3 regions of the Beijerinckia sp. 28-YEA-48 genome follow, and region 1 is predicted to be linked to each of the others. Evidence: riboswitches for the same ligand, from Rfam matches in the RefSeq annotation. Region 1 holds a riboswitch; each other region holds the start of a gene.
The links. Region 1 has a riboswitch for cobalamin ahead of BLW50_RS20980 (TonB-dependent receptor plug domain-containing protein). Riboswitches for the same ligand answer to the same signal wherever they lie in the genome.
Positions count from the first base shown of each region.

Region 1 (2,261 bases):
GAGCGAGGCGGCATGGGCGCCGGTACCGGCGCTGACGCGCAGCCGCGTGCCGGTCTCGTCGAAGCGATAGGCAGCGGTGGCGCGCCAGGTCGGGAACACGGTTCTGTTGTCGATGGCGTCGATGCGCCCACCAAGTGTCAGGTCGAGGCGGTCGAACAGAGTGATGCTGTGCTGTGCGAACACCGAATTGGTGATCTGCGTGCCCCAGAAGGGCATGGAGATCGTATAAGGCGCCTGCAGCCAATCCTCGCGCGAGGACGCGGTTTCGCGTTCCGACTTGGCGCCGAAGATGAACTGGCCGTATGTGCCGAGATTGGCCGTGCCTTGATATTCGACACCGACGCGGCGCGAGCGGAAGGTCGTGTCGCAGTTATAGCTGTTGAAGAACGTGTCGAAGCACGACTGCTCCAGCCGGTTGAACCGCTCGATGAGGCTCGAGTAGACGGTCAGTGAATTCTTCAACAGGCCGCCGAACGGATCGAAATTGGCGCGCACGAAGGCAGTGGTGACGAATTGTCGACCTTTGTTGAAGCGTGTGTCTTTGTCGGCCGGCATGAAGGCGCCGGGATTGTCGAAGCGCGCGACATCGGCGAAGCGCGTCAAGCCGACATCGACGGAGAAACTGTCGGACGGCGTGAATGTCACCCGCGCCGAGCCGGCAAATTTGTCGGTCTTGTCGTTTTCCAGCGGTTGCGTCAGCGTGCTGGTGATGCGGCCGATGCGATAGCCGTAGCGCGAGAAGCCATCGGAGTGAAAGCCGGTCAGCGAGAAGGCATAGGAGACCGTGTCGGTCGCACCAGAGAGCGTGCCCGTCGTTGAAATCGTGCCGTAAGTGCCGGCTTCCACCTGCACGCTGCGGCGCGGCTTGCGCTCGCCCTTGCGGGTGATGACATTGATGACGCCGCCCATGGCGTCGGAACCATAAAGCGCCGATTGCGGGCCGCGCACGATCTCGATGCGGTCGATATCGATGGCCGACAGCGCGCCGAAATCGAGCGAGCCGTCGGTGCTCGAAGCATCGCCGATGCGAATGCCGTCGATCAGCACCAGCGTCTGGCCGGGGGTGGAGCCGCGCAGCGAGACATTCGACAAGGAGCCGGGGCCGCCGGTTTCGGTGATGTTGAGGCCCGGCGTGCCGCGCAACACGTCGGCGAGGCTCTTGGTGCCGTAGTTCTGAATCTCTTCGGCTGGAATGACAGTGACGCTGGCGCCCAGCCGCTCGATCGGCAGTAGTGTGCGGTTGGCGGTGATGACCAGCGTTGGCAGCGGCACATACCCTGGCGGGACATTTTGCGCGCTAGCTGAGTTTGACAGAACCGGCGCGGATAAACAAAAAACGCCAGCCAGAATGGCGGCGTTACCAGGGGAACGATGCATCACTATAGCCTCCTGCCATCCCACCGACGGCTTGAGAGAAAACGAAGATGTTGGCCGGTCTCCTGGCTCGCGGATCGTCGCTGCTTTCGCGTCTTCCCGGGGTGATCACCCAGTGACATGGTGCGAAGTCAGCTCATCGCTTACAGTTGCGGGGGCAGCTGCGGCATCGGTTTCCCTCACCGCATTCCCGTTTCACCCCATCGCTGGGGCACCAACAATTATGACCGTACAGAGGCGATTCTGCGAATGCAAGGTGGCAAGGCCGGCTCCGGCCGTAACTCTGGCAGGTGTGGCATGAAGGCCATGGCGCTCGTCGCCATGCTCGTCATGGCTGATGAGGCGCAGGCGCAACAACCGTCGCAACAACCCTCGATTGTATCGGCGAATCTTTGCGCCGATCAGCTTGTGCTGAGCCTGGCCGATCGCGATCAGATCGTCTCGCTCAGTCCCTTTGCCGCCGACAAGGAGATTTCTTTTCTCGCGGCGCAGGCCGCTGGTCTGCCGCGCAACACCGGCGCGGCCGAGGAACTGATTCGCCTCTCGGCCGATCTCGTCGTTCTGGGCCGTTATGACAATCGCCTCACCCGGGATTTCCTCGCCGCCAAGGCGCGGCCGTTCGCTGTCGTTGATTCTTGGGTCAGTCTCGACGAGACCCGGCGCGAGATCACTGCGCTGGCGGCACGCTTTGGCCACCCCGACCGGGGCGCGGCTTTGGTGGCGGCCATTGATGAAAGCACGGGCGCCCTCGCCGCCTTGGCTGGGGAAGTGCCGCAGCGCAGTTTCCTCATCTTGCACCGGCGCGGCTATGTTCTGCATGCTGGCCTAGCCGGCGATCTCGCCGTTAAGGCGGGCCTGCGCAATGCCGCCGGCGACGTCGGCCTCAT
Region 1 is NZ_FNSI01000001.1:4,472,063-4,474,323, reverse strand. It holds gene BLW50_RS20980 (TonB-dependent receptor plug domain-containing protein) at 1-1,272, opposite strand, end outside; cobalamin riboswitch at 1,412-1,608, opposite strand; gene BLW50_RS20975 (ABC transporter substrate-binding protein) at 1,624-2,261, shown strand, end outside.

Region 2 (2,261 bases), 1.1 Mb from region 1:
GTGCGCAGGTTGGCGCGCCAGACGTTACGACCGTTGATGACGCCAAGCGACAACACCAGCCCGCGCGGTGCCTTGGAGAGAACCGCATCGAGTTGTTCGGGCGCGCGAACGAGATCGAGATGCAGGCCAGCCACCGGCAGCGACAGGGCGGTGTCCAGATTGTCGCCGAGCTCGCCGAAATAGGTCGTCAGCATGATTTTGAGATGGGGCAGGGCATGGGCGAGGACGCCATAAGCCTGTCGCAAGGCTTGCCGCGTTGTCTCGTCGAGATCGAGCACCAGACAGGGCTCGTCGATCTGCACCCAGTCGGCGCCATTGGCTGCGAGGCGGCGCAGAACTTCGACATAGATTGGCAGCAGGTTGTCGAGCAACGACAAGGGATTGAAGGCCGGGTCCTTGCTCTTGCCGATTTTCAGGAAGGTGACGGGGCCCAACAGGACGGGCCGTGTCTGATAGCCCAGCGCCTTCGCCTCGCGATATTCATCGACGGGCTTGGTCGAAGCCAGGGTGAAGCGCTGTCCGGGTGTAAATTCCGGCACCATGTAATGATAATTGGTGTCGAACCACTTGGTCATTTCCTGCGCCGGCACACCGTGGGTCTCGCCGTGATGTTGGTGGCCGCAGTCGGCGTGGGGGGCATTGCCTTGGCTGCCGCGCGCCATGGCGAAATAGAGATCGAGCGGCACGGGACCGCCCGTCCAGCCGTAACATTCAGGGATCGCGCCGACCATGACGCTGGTGTCGAGCACATGATCGTAGAGGGAGAAATCGTTCGACGGGATACAGGTGATGCCATGCGCCTTCTGACGCGCCCAATTGGCGGCGCGCAAGGCAGCGGCTGTTTCCAGCAAGGCGGCGGCGTCGGTTCGCCCGGACCAATAACTTTCGAGCGCGGATTTGAGTTCGCGGCGCGGACCGATCCGCGGCACGCCAAGAGTTGCAACAGGAAGCGTTGCAACAGGAAGAGTTGCAATCGGAAGAGAGGAAACAGACATCGGCTTTTCTCCAATAAGGAGGCAAAGGCCGAGCGGACGCATGCGAAAAACGGGCGCGGGTGCGCCCGATGCAAGCGCACCACCAGGACACCCCGCCCAGGGACGATATGTTGTCGAGGCAGGTCTCCTGGCTCGCGGGTCGCTGCCTTCGTCCGGTCTTCCCGAGATTGCTCTCAGTGACCCGTGATGGACGTCGGCTCGCCGCTCACAGTTGCGGGGACAGCTCCGGCCTCGCCTAGGCTCACCGGATTCCCTCTTAGCTTTGGTGCCCACATGGGTCCAAAGAACCACGACGCCGCAAGCATGGGCAGTTTCCCATCGGAAGTCAATAATGATATAAAGAAATATTTATGTCTGCATATTGATCGCGCGGCGATTAAAAGAAATCGTCCAGAAGCCGATAGAAATCCAGCAATTCGGGATCGGCCCTCAGGCCATAGCGCTGCAGGAAAGGCGCGATCCACGCCTGTCCGAGATTGTAGCGAATGCTCCAGCTCGCCAGCGCCAGATCCTGATGCCGATCGGCCACCCCAAGGCGGGCGCAATCGACGAAGCCGCTGAACCTCTCCCCGTCCGCCATCAGATTGGGCAGGCAAGCGTCGCCGTGGGTCACAACCAGGTCTTCCTGTGCGGGCCGGCGGCGCAACAGATCCGCGAAGACGGCGTGCGCCGGCTGGCCCAAGCGTTCGTCGTCGAAATCGCTCTCATCGACGAGGCCGGCGCGCATCCGCGCTTCGGCCGCCGCGATGCGGCTGTCGAGCCGCTGGTCGAACGGACAGGGGGACGGATCGAGGCGATGCAGATCGCGCAAAGCGTCGGCGGCGATGGTGACGATCTGCTCTGCCGCCAGATGCGGCGACGAGGCAAGATCCCGCCCGGGCAACGCGCGCGTCAGCAGCCAGTTGCGCTGGCCATCGCTGCTGGTGTTCTCCACCTGCGGACAGGCGATGCCGCTGGCCGCCAGCCAGCGCAGCCGCGCCGCTTCGGCAAGCAGTTCGCCAGAGGCATCGGCGGGTTCGATCTTCACGAAGAATGACGGGCGCTTGTCGGCCTGCAGCCGGAAGACCGTGGCTGACGAGCGGCCGATGGTCTGGGTCGTCCAGGCGTAGCCGGCGAGATCGTCTCGCCAATGCGGTGGCATGTCGGATGGGACGGACGTGGGGGCGTTCGGGACCATGGCCTGCACTCTTATTTGAAACCAGCCGACCATACCAACGTATAGGTCAGCTACGCCTTGGTGCGATTGACGGTCCTTGTAGGTGCGTT
Region 2 is NZ_FNSI01000001.1:3,379,362-3,381,622, reverse strand. It holds gene metE (5-methyltetrahydropteroyltriglutamate--homocysteine S-methyltransferase) at 1-995, opposite strand, end outside; cobalamin riboswitch at 1,095-1,302, opposite strand; gene BLW50_RS16060 (APH(3')-II family aminoglycoside O-phosphotransferase) at 1,372-2,172, opposite strand.
Region 2: another riboswitch for cobalamin. It lies ahead of metE (5-methyltetrahydropteroyltriglutamate--homocysteine S-methyltransferase); the one in region 1 lies ahead of BLW50_RS20980 (TonB-dependent receptor plug domain-containing protein).

Region 3 (2,261 bases), 3.7 Mb from region 1:
ACATAGAGATAAGTGCCGAGCATGATGATGGCGCCGGATGCAAAGGAGAAGATCATCACGGCGCGCCAGGTGAAATGGTCGAGCAGCAGGCCGGCGACAGTCGGCGAGACCATCGGCCCCAGCGTGTAGAACATGGTCAGGTAGCTAATCACCTTCACCAATTTGTCGGGGCCATAGGCATCACGCGCGATGGCGCGCACCAAGGTCGTGCCGCAGCCGGCGCCGACCGCCTGGACGACACGGGCGATAATCAGAGTGGTGATCGAATTGGCCAGCATGCCGAGCAGGCTGCCAATGAGGAACAGAGCCAGGCCCGACAGCAGCACCGGGCGGCGGCCGTAGCGGTCGGCCAGGGCGCCATAGACCAGGTTGGCGAAAGCCATCACCAGCAGCGGCAGGCTGAAGCTGATCTGCGCCAGGGCGTCGGAAATGCCGAAGGCCTCTTTCAAAACCGGCGTCACCGGCAGAAAAAGGTGGATAGCGAAGGGCGTCAGCAAGCCAATCGAGGCAAGCGCCAACGCAAATATTCTACCCGGTTGAAATGCCATTCGTCAGCCTCCGCGCGCCTTCTCACACGTGGGTCGCCGGCAGGCAATCGATGCGGCGACATGGCCGCTGTGCACGAATATTTGTCACGAAAGAGCAACCATTCGTTGACAATCTTGGCCGTACAAACACAATATATGGTGTTCACGGTCCGCAGATTCGCCTCTGCGGTGAAAAGGGAACCCGGTGTAATTCCGGGGCTGCCCCCGCAGCTGTAAGTGGTGAAGCTTTGTTCGACTATGCCACTGACGCCAAAGGCGTTGGGAAGGCCGGGCATGGCGATGACCCACGAGCCAGAAGACCTGCCGGGAACATGGATCGACCACCGGCGGGGTGCCGCGTTGGCCGTTGCGACATACCAGTCGAGGCTGTGCTTCGTCGGGCGTCGCTGCGCCAACGCAAATCCCGGATCGAGCAGCGACGGGAATTTCGCATGGGGCAGGCAGCTTTCGACTTCGACAGAAATGGTCATCTGGTTCCGCTTCCGGAGCCGGCCCAGCGCACGATCGTGCGCGAGACGTTACGCACGGTGGAGCCGCAGCGCGAACTGCACGCCCCGCCGCCTTATCCGCTGGCGCCGCGTCCGCAGCCGGCGAATCTGAAACTTGATCGCTCGCGCGACAGCCTGCTGACGGCGTTCGGCAAGGCGACCCTGGATGATCGCTACCTGATGCCCGGCGAGAGCTATCAGGACATGTTCGCCCGCGTGTCCTGCGCCTATGCCGATGATGTCAGCCATGCGCAGCGCCTCTATGATGCTATGTCGCAGCTGTGGTTCATGCCGTCGACGCCGATCCTGTCGAATGGTGGCACGACGCGCGGCCTGCCGATCTCTTGTTTCCTCAATACCGTTCCCGATTCCCTCGATGGCATTGTCGAAACCTGGAACGAGAACGTGGCGCTGGCCTCGAATGGCGGCGGCATCGGCACCTATTGGGGCCAGGTGCGCTCCATCGGCGAGCCGGTGAAGGGCAATGGCGCCACGTCGGGCATCATCCCCTTCATCCATGTGATGGACGGGCTGACCTTGGCGATCAGCCAGGGTTCGCTGCGTCGCGGCTCGGCTGCCGTCTATCTCGACATCCACCATCCAGAGATCGAAGAATTTCTGGAAATCCGCAAATCCTCCGGCGACTTCAATCGCAAGGGGCTGAACCTTCATCACGGCATTAATGTCACCGATGAGTTCATGGAAGCGGTGCAGGCCGGCGCCAAATTCGCGCTGAAGAGCCCGAAGGACGGCAAGGTCATGCGGCATGTGGATGCGCGCCAGCTCTGGCAGCGCATTCTGGAAACGCGCATGCAGACCGGCGAGCCCTATCTGCTCTTCATCGACGCGGTGAACCGCGCCATGCCGAAGCATCAGCGCGAACTCGGCTTGAAAGTCTCGACCTCCAATCTGTGCAGCGAGATCACGCTGCCGACAGGCAGAGACCATACCGGCGAAGACCGCACGGCGGTGTGCTGCCTCGCTTCGCTCAATATCGAGACCTGGGATCAATGGGCCGACGATCCGGGCCTGGTCGAAGATGTGCTGCGCATGCTCGACAATGTGCTGACGTCCTTCATTGAGAACGCCCCTGACAGCATGGCGCGGGCGCGCTATTCGGCCCTGCGCGAACGCTCGGTCGGCCTCGGCGTCATGGGCTTTCACTCTTTCTTGCAGTCGCGGCGCATTCCGCTTGAAAGCGCGATGGCCAAGTCGTGGAACTTCC
Region 3 is NZ_FNSI01000001.1:798,501-800,761, forward strand. It holds gene BLW50_RS03795 (multidrug effflux MFS transporter) at 1-548, opposite strand, end outside; cobalamin riboswitch at 677-871, shown strand; gene BLW50_RS03800 (ribonucleoside-diphosphate reductase subunit alpha) at 980-2,261, shown strand, end outside.
Region 3: another riboswitch for cobalamin. It lies ahead of BLW50_RS03800 (ribonucleoside-diphosphate reductase subunit alpha); the one in region 1 lies ahead of BLW50_RS20980 (TonB-dependent receptor plug domain-containing protein).